DNA from 2 places in the Lysobacter sp. 2RAF19 genome. Region 2 is predicted to be linked to the other one. Evidence: riboswitches for the same ligand, from Rfam matches in the RefSeq annotation. Region 2 holds a riboswitch; the other holds the start of a gene.
The links. A riboswitch is a leader RNA that binds a small molecule or an ion and turns the genes downstream of it on or off. The one in region 2 is predicted to bind cobalamin.
Positions count from the first base shown of each region.

Region 1: it holds a riboswitch for cobalamin, as region 2 does, so the genes downstream of both, btuB (TonB-dependent vitamin B12 receptor) here and AB4059_RS06965 (ribonucleoside-diphosphate reductase subunit alpha) in region 2, are expected to answer to the same signal.

Region 1 is NZ_JBFRGO010000004.1:158,322-163,181, forward strand. It holds gene AB4059_RS14800 (S8 family peptidase) at 1-583, shown strand, start outside; gene btuB (TonB-dependent vitamin B12 receptor) at 653-2,539, opposite strand; cobalamin riboswitch at 2,663-2,895, opposite strand; gene AB4059_RS14810 (TfoX/Sxy family protein) at 2,930-3,307, opposite strand; gene AB4059_RS14815 (GAF domain-containing protein) at 3,304-3,786, opposite strand; gene bioD (dethiobiotin synthase) at 3,848-4,540, shown strand; gene AB4059_RS14825 (efflux RND transporter periplasmic adaptor subunit) at 4,674-4,860, shown strand, end outside.
Region 2 is NZ_JBFRGO010000002.1:23,598-28,457, reverse strand. It holds gene AB4059_RS06970 (potassium/proton antiporter) at 1-1,461, opposite strand, end outside; cobalamin riboswitch at 1,552-1,762, shown strand; gene AB4059_RS06965 (ribonucleoside-diphosphate reductase subunit alpha) at 1,948-4,350, shown strand; gene AB4059_RS06960 (ribonucleotide-diphosphate reductase subunit beta) at 4,347-4,860, shown strand, end outside.

The DNA.
Region 1 (4,860 bases), on a different contig from region 2:
GTCCACGTTCAACATGGGAATGGAAGGTCCCGAAGGGCCGGCGATCGCCGGGAATGTCGGCACGTCGATGGCGGCGCCGCATGTCGCCGCCATCGTCGCGATGATGCAGGCCGCCGCGCCCTCGCCGCATGCACCGGCGAAGATCGCAACGCTGATCGCCGAGACGGCGCGCATGTTTCCGGTGCAGGTCGACAAGCCGATTGGGGCCGGCATCGTCGACGCCGGCATGGCGGTGCAGGCCGCGATCCTCGGTGAACCGCCGTTGCCGGCGCCGATGAAACTGGATCTGTACGGGCCGACGATGCACATCCACGCGATGCAGGCGCAGTCACGGCACTTCATCGTCGACGTGCCGGAGGGCGCGTCTCGCCTGACGCTGCGCAGCTACGGCGGCACCGGCGATGCGGATCTGTACGTGCGTCGCGACGGTCACGCCTCACCCGCGATGCACGACGTGCACTCCGTGCGCCCGGGCAACAACGGCATCGTCGTCATCGATGCGCCGGCGGCGGGCGCATATTACGTCGCCGCGCATGGGGCGAAGGGATTCAGTGGAATGCAGTTGCGCGCCACGGTGGAATGAATCGGCGGGCGCGTCGGTCGCAAGACCGGCGCGCCCCGCCCGCCGCACGTCAGGTGATCGAAATGCCCATCACTTCGCCGAGTAGCGCACCGTAACGCCGAACTCGCGGCCCGGCTGCGGGTAATACGCGGCCGTTTCGTAGTCGTGGTCGAACACGTTGCTCGCGCGCGCCTGCAGGGTCCAGGTTTGCGTGATCGCCCATTGCGCGCGCAGGTCGAACGTCGAATATCCGCCCAGTTCCAGCGAATTGGCGACGTTCTCGAAGCGACGCCCTTCGGCCATCCATGTGGCGCCCACCGAGAAATCGCCGAACGCGCGATCGACATCCACGCGCCCGCTCGAACGCGCGCGACGCGGCAACACCTTGTCGAAGTTGTCGCCGTTGCTGCGGTTCCGCGGATCCACGTAGCTCGCCGCGCCGCTGAAGTTCCAGGCATCGAGCGAGAATCCGCCGGTCAACTCGCCGCCGCGGATGCGCGCCTGCTCCAGGTTGTTCGCGACGAAGATGCTGGAGTCGTAAACGATCAGATCGTCGACGCGCGTCTGGTACGCGTGCACGTCCCAATGCCAGGTCGCACGGCGCTGGCCGACGCCGACCTCGAACGTGTCCGAGGTCTCCGGCAGCAAGTCCGGATTGCCGTAGAACGGGAAATACAGTTCGTTGAACGTCGGCGCCTTGAACGCGGTGCCCGCATTCGCGGTGAGGCGGAAGCCCGCACCCAGGTCCATGCCCCACGCCAGGCTGCCGGTCGTGTGGCCGCCGAATTGTTCGTTGTCGTCGCGACGCACGCTCGCCTGCACGTCCTGCGCACCGAAGGCAGCCTGGTATTGCGCGAACACCGCGCGATCCTGGCGCAGCGCGCCGTCTTCCGGCGACACCAGCGTGCCGAACAGATCCTTCGCGAAGGCCTTGTCGCGCTGCCAGTCGTAACCGACCGTCGCCAGCTGCTTGTCGGCCACCTTGAAGTCCGCCTGGAACGAAGCGCTGTCGCGCCGGCTTTCGAAGAAGTCGGTGAACGCGTCGTCGCGCGTCTGCAGCGAACGATCCAGGTTGCTGCCGCCGGTCAGCATGAGCGTCGCGGGCCCGACTTCCCAACGCGCCTTGCCGCCGACCACCTGCTGCGTGGTGTTCGACACGTCGCCCAAGCCGAACATCGGGTCGGCGTCGATTTCGTTGCGGCCTTCGTTGCGCAGCGCATGCATGTCGATGGTCAGGCCATCGACGGGGCGCACGCCCGCGCGCACGGACACCGCGTTGCTTTCGTAACCATCGTCGTCCGGATCGGGCGTGTCCATGAAGCAACCGGCGAACTCCGGCGTCGTCGCGCCGGTGCAGGAGTTGTGGCCTTCCGTTGACTGGTGGCTGTAATCGGCGCCGAACCACGCGCGGTCGAATCCGATGTCGAGGCCCGCGCTCAATTCGCGCAGATCGTTGCTGCCGGCGCCGAGCTTGAAACGCGGACGCACGCCGCCGTTCTTCGGCTGGCGGGTGAAAATCTGGATGACGCCGCCGATCGCATCGGAGCCATAGAGGCTCGAGCGCGGGCCGCGCACGATTTCGATGCGCTCGATCAGTTCGACCGGCAAATCCTGCAGCGCGGTGAGGCCCGAGGTGGAGGAGCCCACGCGCACGCCGTCGATCAGGAACAGCGTCTGGTCCGATTCGGTGCCACGCAGGAACAACGTGGTGAGTTTGCCCGCGCCGCCCTGGTTGACGAGGTTGATGCCTGCGCGGCCACGCAGCAGGTCCTGCACGGACTGCGCCTGCGTGCGTTCGATTTCGGCGCGATCGATGACTTCGACGGCGGACAAGGACTCATCGACGGTCACCGCGGTGCGCGTGCCGGTGACGAGCACCGTGTCGAGGCGTTGCGCATCGTCCGATTGCGCGAGCGCGAATGCAGGCAGGGACAGCAGAGCCACCGCGACGGCGGCGGCGAGGGTGTTGCGTGACATGGATTGGAGTCTCCGGCGCGCACGCCCGCGCGCCTTGGGTTCGCAAGGAGTCGCGTCATGGAGAGGGGAAACACAGCGGAGGCGCGTGCGACGGCGCTGCCGCCGCGATGCCCTCCGCATCGCAACCAGGTCTGCATCGAGGCCGGTCTCCGGGCTTGCGCGCTGGTCGCCGTGCGAAGGGCGACCCGGCCGCGGCGCCTTCCCGTGCGCGTGCACAGTGGCGGATGCGTTGGCCTTGCGTGCTTACCGTTGCGGGGGCAGCGCCGGAATGCGATCGCGCAATGCGATCGGGCACCGGCTTCCCGTTTCAACCCTTGGACGAGCGTCCGCGGGTCACCTCAAGCGGCGGGGAGTGTAACCGTGGTGCCGCGGGCGCGGAAGGACCGCGTGTCAGTCCGCTTCGTGCCCGGCGGGCTCGTCGAACAGATTGAAGGCCGGCGCGGCGTCTTCGGTATCGGCCATCTGCGTGGTGGTGACGGGCGATGCGGCCGGGCGGTTGCGCGGCGGCGGCAGCAGGGCCGTGGCAGCCTCGGCGGCATTCACCAGTTCGCTGCGACGCGCTTCAGGCACTTCCTGCCAGTGGCAATCGAGCAACGCGCCTTCCAGTGCGTAGAGCAGGTTGAGGCTCGGCCGGAAGCCGGCGCGCTTGACCCGCATGAACGCATCGACCGCGCCCACCGCTTCGAGATCCTCGCGCGAGCGCAGGCCCACCTGGCGCAGCCAGGCGGCGGATTTCGGACCGATGTTGCGCAGCTTGGCGGTGCTCAACCCAAGGATTCCTCGAACAGGCGGGCAATCGCTTCGATCCCCTGTTGATCTTCAACGTCGAAACGCGCGGGAACCGGACTGTCGAGGTCCAAAACGCCGACGAGCGTGCCGTTGCGGACCAGCGGTACCACCAGTTCCGAACGCGAGGCCGCATCGCAGGCGATGTGGCCGGGGAATGCGTGCACGTCTTCGACGAGTTGGGTCTTGCGCGTGCTCGCCGCCGCGCCGCACACGCCCTTGTCGAGCGGAATGCGCACGCACGCGGGCAGCCCCTGGAAGGGGCCGACGACCAGTTCGGTGCCGTCGAAGAAATAGAAACCGGCCCAGTTCAGCTGCGGCAGCGCGTGGTAGACCAGCGCCGAGAGATTGGCCGCATTCGCGATGCGGTCGGGCTCGCCGTGGAGCAGGGCGCGCGCCTGTTCGGCGAGCTGGGCGTATCGCTCCGGCTTGCTGCCGGACAGCGTGGAGGCGGTGAACATCCCCGGAGTCTACCAGCGCGACGGCGTTACCATGGCGCCGTGGCCGCGACGCTGCGTCGCGATGAAGGGGCCTCCTGTGAACGGCGTATTCGTCACCGGCACCGACACCGGCGTTGGCAAGACGCTCGCGAGTACCGCGTTGCTTCACGCGATGCGCGATGCGGGCGTGCGTGCGGTCGGCATGAAGCCGTTGGCGAGCGGCTGCGAACGCATCGACGGTGCGTGGCGCAACGAAGACGCACTGGCGTTGCAACACGCGAGTGCGTTCGCGGTGCCTTACGAAGACATCAATCCCTTCGCGCTCGAGCATCCGCTCGCGCCCGAACTCGCCGCGCGCGATGCGGGCATCACCGTGACGCTGCAACCGATCCTCGATGCGCACGAACGGTTGCGCGCGCAAGCCGACTGCGTCGTCGTCGAAGGCGTCGGCGGATGGATGGCGCCGCTCGCGACCGAGCTGATGCAGGCCGATCTGGTGCGCGCGCTCGAGCTTCCCGTCGTGCTCGTCGTCGGTCTGCGGCTGGGTTGCCTGAACCATGCCTACCTCACGGCGCGCGCCATCGCCGCCGATGGCTGCCGCCTCGCGGGATGGATCGGAACCGCGATCGACCCCGACATGGCGCGCGCGCAGGACAATCTCGCGCTGCTCGCCGCGCGCCTGCCCGCGCCGTGCTGGGGCGTGCTGCCGCATGTGACGGTGCCCGTGCCCGCCCGCATGTCGAAACACCTGCAGTGGCCGCCGATCGCGCGTTGAAGGCCGCCGCGCGGTTGCATTCGCAACCAATTCGGATTGTTCCGCGCGGACGGGTGACGAACGACAGGGGTTCCGTGCCCCGGCGCGCAAGGTAAACTCTCGCGTACAGAAAACGGAAGAAGAGGCACCGCGCATGGCCCGCAAGCTTGGAAGCAACGCCACGAACGCCCGCATCGCGGGCGTGCTCGCACTCACGATCCTGGTCGCCGCGTGCGGCAAGGACGACGCGAATGCAGCGGGCGGCAACATGCCTCCGCCGGAAGTCGGCGTGGTCACCGTGCGTCCGGCCTCCGTGCCGCTGGTGAAGGACCTCGTCGGCC
Region 2 (4,860 bases):
TGCATCGCGGCCTTCGGCGAACAGCCAATCCAGGCGCGGTGCCTGGCCCGTGGGTGCGAGCACGTACGCGTAGTCGTTCGCGAGCAGGGTGCCTGCGTCGTCGGGCAACAGCACGCGGCCTTCGCGCACGACCATCGCCAGGCGCACGCGGCCGGGCAGGGCGGCGCCGCGCAGCACGGCGCTTCCCGCGGCGATGCGATAGCCGACCATGTCGTATTCGAGCTGGCCGGGGAGGTCGAGCTGGATGCGGCGCGTATTCGGGTCCGCGCGCGGTACGGCGACTTCGAACCGGTGCGCCGCGCGTCCCAGCGACCAGCCCTGCACGATCAACGAGACGAACACGACCACGAAGGCGACGTTGAAATAGATCGTCGCGTTCGGCAAACCTGCGAGCAGCGGAATCGATGCGAGGAAGATGCCGACCGCGCCGCGCAAGCCCGTCCACGCAATGAAGGCGATTTCCTGCCGGCGATACCCGAAGGGCGCCAGGCACGCGACCACCGCGGCCGGCCGCGCAACGAACATCAGGAAGGCGGCGACGCCGAGCGCGGGCCACAACACTTCGAACAACTTGTGCGGCGTTGCCAGCAGGCCGAGCAACAGGAACATCACCAACTGCGCGAACCACGTGGCCGCATCCTGCACGGACAGCACTTCGTTGCGCGCGCGCATCGGGCGGTTGGCGACGACGATGCCCGCCAGGTACACCGCGAGATAACCACTGCCGCGGAACAGGTTGGTGATCGAGAACAACGCGACCGCGCCGGCGAGCGCGAGCCAAGGATGCAGGCCCGGTGGAAGTTCGAAGGTGTTGAGCGTCCACACCATCAGGCGCCCGCCGAGATAACCGGCGACCAGGCCCGCGGCGATTGCCCATCCCAGTTGCAGCGAGAGCATCCAGGGATCGTGCGTGCCGGTGCCGGCGATCCACGTCGTCATCGCGAGCGTGAGGAAGACCGCCATCGGATCGTTGCTGCCCGATTCGAGTTCGAGCGTTGCGTTGACGCGGCGTTCGAGATGCAGGCCGCCCGCGCGCAACAGGAAGAACACCGCGGCCGCGTCGGTCGAAGACACGACGACGCCGAGCAGCAAGGCTTCCAACCACGGCAGATGCAACAGATACACCGCGGCGACGGCGGTGAGCGCGGCGGTGATCACCACGCCGGCGGTCGCGAGCACCACCGAGGGCACCACGCTGCCGCGCACCTGCGCCGCGCGCGTGCGCAGGCCGCCATCGAACAGGATCACCGCAAGCGCGAGCGAGCCGACCAGATACGTGAAGCCCAGGTCCGAATACTTGATGCCGCCCGGCCCGTCTTCGCCGAGCACCAGGCCGAGCAACAGGAACACCAGCAGCAAGGGGGCACCGAACCGGCGCGCGAGCAACGACGAAGCGATGCCCGCCAGGATGAGGAGCGCGCCGAAAAGCAGGCGCAGGTCGATGGCGTGCAGGTGCTCCAAGCGGACTCCTTGTCGGCTGGCGACGAGTGTAGCGGTCGCGGTCGCTTGCCGCCGGACCCCAACATCGTCGATTGACAACCTCGCCAAGCGCGATATCTTGTGGTCGTCGGTTCCGCGGGCGAAGGTTCGCGGATGAAAAGGGAAGCCGGTCCAACTCCGGCGCTGCCCCGCAGCGGTAGGTGGAAACGAAGTCGCGCACGCACTGGGGCGGTGGCCCCGGGAAGCGGCGACGAGTAGGTGGTGCGGCTCCATGCGCACCGTGTCCACGAGCCCGAAGACCTGCCGACAACCGCGCGATGCACGCCGCGCGGTGCCGGCCGCGGAATCTCCGGGGGGAGATGGCTGGTGACGCAGGGGCCGGCCGCCGCGTTTTTTCGCGCGCGTGTCTCGATCGCTGCGACGCCGCCTTCCCATCGTGTGGTTCCGAGTCCGACTGTCGATCGCCGAGGGAGCGATCGGCACCGGTGCGCCATCACGGAGCCACCCATGTCACACGACACGCTCGCCGAATCGGCCGTCGCGCCCGCCGCCGTCGCACCCGCATTCGATCTCACGCCGCCGCCCACCGCCACCACCATGCGCGTCACCAAGCGCAACGGTGCGTCCGAAGCCGTCGACCTCAACAAGATCGTGCGTGCGGTGACGCGCGCGGCCGAAGGCCTGCATTCGGTGGAACCGATGCGCGTGGCCACGCGCACGATCTCCGGCCTCTACGACGGCGCGACCACGCGCGAGCTCGACGAACTCTCCATCCGCACCGCCGCGCTGCTCACCGCCGAAGAACCCGAATACGGGCGCCTGGCCGCGCGCCTGCTGTCGGCGGTGATCGCCAAGGAAGTCGCGGGCCAGGAAATCCACGCGTTCTCGCAATCCATCGCGCGCGGGCACGAAGTGGGCCTGATCAACGACCGCCTGCTGGAATTCGTGCAGGCCAATGCGCGCAAACTCAACGACGCCATCGACCCGTTGCTCGACCAGGGCTTCGACTATTTCGGCCTGCGCACGCTGTACGACCGTTACTTGTTGCGCCATCCGCGCACGCGCAAAGCGATCGAAACACCGCAGCAATTCTTCCTGCGCATCGCCTGCGCGCTCGGCGAAGACGTGCCCGGCGCGCTCGCGCTGTATCGCGCGATGGCGCACCTGGATTACCTGCCCTCGTCGCCGACGCTGTTCAACAGCGGCACCAACCACGAGCAGTTGTCCTCGTGCTTCCTGCTCGATTCCCCACAGGACTCGCTGGAGTCGATCTACCAACGCTATGGCGACATCGCGCAATTGTCGAAATTCAGCGGCGGCATCGGCGTGAGCTTCACGCGCGTGCGTTCGCGCGGTTCGCTGATCAAGTCGACCAACGGGCATTCCAACGGCATCGTGCCGTGGCTCAAGACGTTGGATGCATCCGTCGCCGCCGTGAACCAAGGCGGCAAGCGCAAGGGCGCGGCCTGCGTGTATCTCGAGCCGTGGCACGCCGATGTCGAGGAATTCCTCGAGCTGCGCGACAACACCGGCGACGAAGCGCGCCGCACGCACAATCTCAATATCGCCAATTGGGTGCCGGACCTGTTCATGCGGCGCGTGGAGGCGGATGCGGACTGGTCGCTGTTCGATCCGCGCGTGGTGCCGGAGTTCGTCGACCTGTATGGCGATGCGTTCGAACGTGCTTACGAACAGGCCGAAACGCAGGGCAAGGCGACGCGCACGATCCGCGCCCGCGAGTTGTACGCGCGGATGATGCGTTCGCTCGCGCAGACCGGCAATGGCTGGATGACCTTCAAGGACAAGTGCAACCGCGCGAGCAACCAGACGCTGCGGCCGCAGAACGTCATCCATTTGTCGAACCTGTGCACGGAAATCCTGGAAGTCACCTCCGCCGAAGAAACGGCGGTGTGCAACCTGGGCTCGATCAACCTGGCGCGGCACGTCGATCCCGAGATCGGCTTCGATTTCGACAAGCTCGCCGAAACCGTGCGGTTGGCCGTGCGCCAGCTCGATCGCGTGATCGACCTGAACTTCTACCCGATCGAAACCGCGCGCCGCGGCAACCTGCGTTGGCGCCCGGTGGGCCTGGGCTGCATGGGCCTGCAGGATGTGTTCTTCGCGCTGCGCTTGCCCTTCGACGGCGAGGCGGCGCGCGCGATGTCGACGAAGATCGCCGAGACGATCTACTTCCACGCGCTCGATACCTCGTGCGAACTGGCGGTGGAGCGGGGCATGCATCCGTCGTTCGCCGATACGCGTGCGTCGGTCGGCGAGTTGCAGTTCGATGCCTGGAATGTCGTGCCCGAAGCCAGCGACCGTTGGGACGCCTTGCGCGAACGCATCAGGACGCACGGCCTGCGCAACTCCCTGCTCGTCGCGATCGCGCCGACGGCGACCATCGCCTCCATCGCCGGTTGCTACGAATGCGTCGAGCCGCAGGTGAGCAACCTGTTCAAGCGCGAAACGCTGTCGGGCGACTTCCTGCAGGTCAATCGCTACCTCGCCGAAGAGTTGAAGAAGCTCGGCCTGTGGACGCCGGAACTGCGCGATGCGATCAAGCGCGCGGAAGGGTCGATCCAGAGCATCGCGGAGATTCCCGAAGCCTTGCGCGATATCTACCGGACCGCGTGGGAACTGCCGATGCGCGCGCTGATCGACATGGCCGCCGCGCGCGGCGCGTACATCGATCAATCCGCGTCGCTGAACCTGTTCATGGAAAGCCCGGCGATCGGCGCGCTGTCGTCGATGTACATGCACGCATGGAAGCAGGGCATCAAGACGACGTATTACCTGCGCTCGCGTCCGGCGACGAAGATCCAGAAGACGACGGTCGGCGCGGCGCCGACGCCGGTCGAAGCCATCGCCTGCTCGCTCGAAAATCCCGAATCCTGCGAGGCCTGCCAATGAGTGCCGCCCGTCCCCTGCTGCTCGATCCCGGTTTCGAGCTCACCTTGCGCCCGATGCGCTATCCGCATTTCTACGAGATGTACCGCAACGCGGTGCGCAACACCTGGACGGTGGAGGAGGTCGACTTCTCGCTCGACCTCAACGACCTGCGGCACAAGATCGGGCCGGCGGAGCGCCATCTGGTCGAACGCCTGGTGGCCTTCTTCGCCACGGGCGATTCGATCGTCGCCAACAACCTCGTGATCAATCTCTACCAGCACATCAACGCACCCGAAGCGCGCATGTTCCTCTCGCGCCAGCTGTACGAGGAAGCGCTGCATGTGCAGTTCTATCTCACGCTGCTCGACACCTATCTGCCGGATCCGGCCGAACGTGCGCGCGCCTTCGCGGCGGTCGACAACATTCCGTCGATCCAGCGCAAGGCCGCGTTCTGCTTCAAATGGATGGAGTCGATCCGCAGCCTGCAGCGCGTGGAGACGCGGGAACAGCGGCGCCAGTTCCTGTTGAATC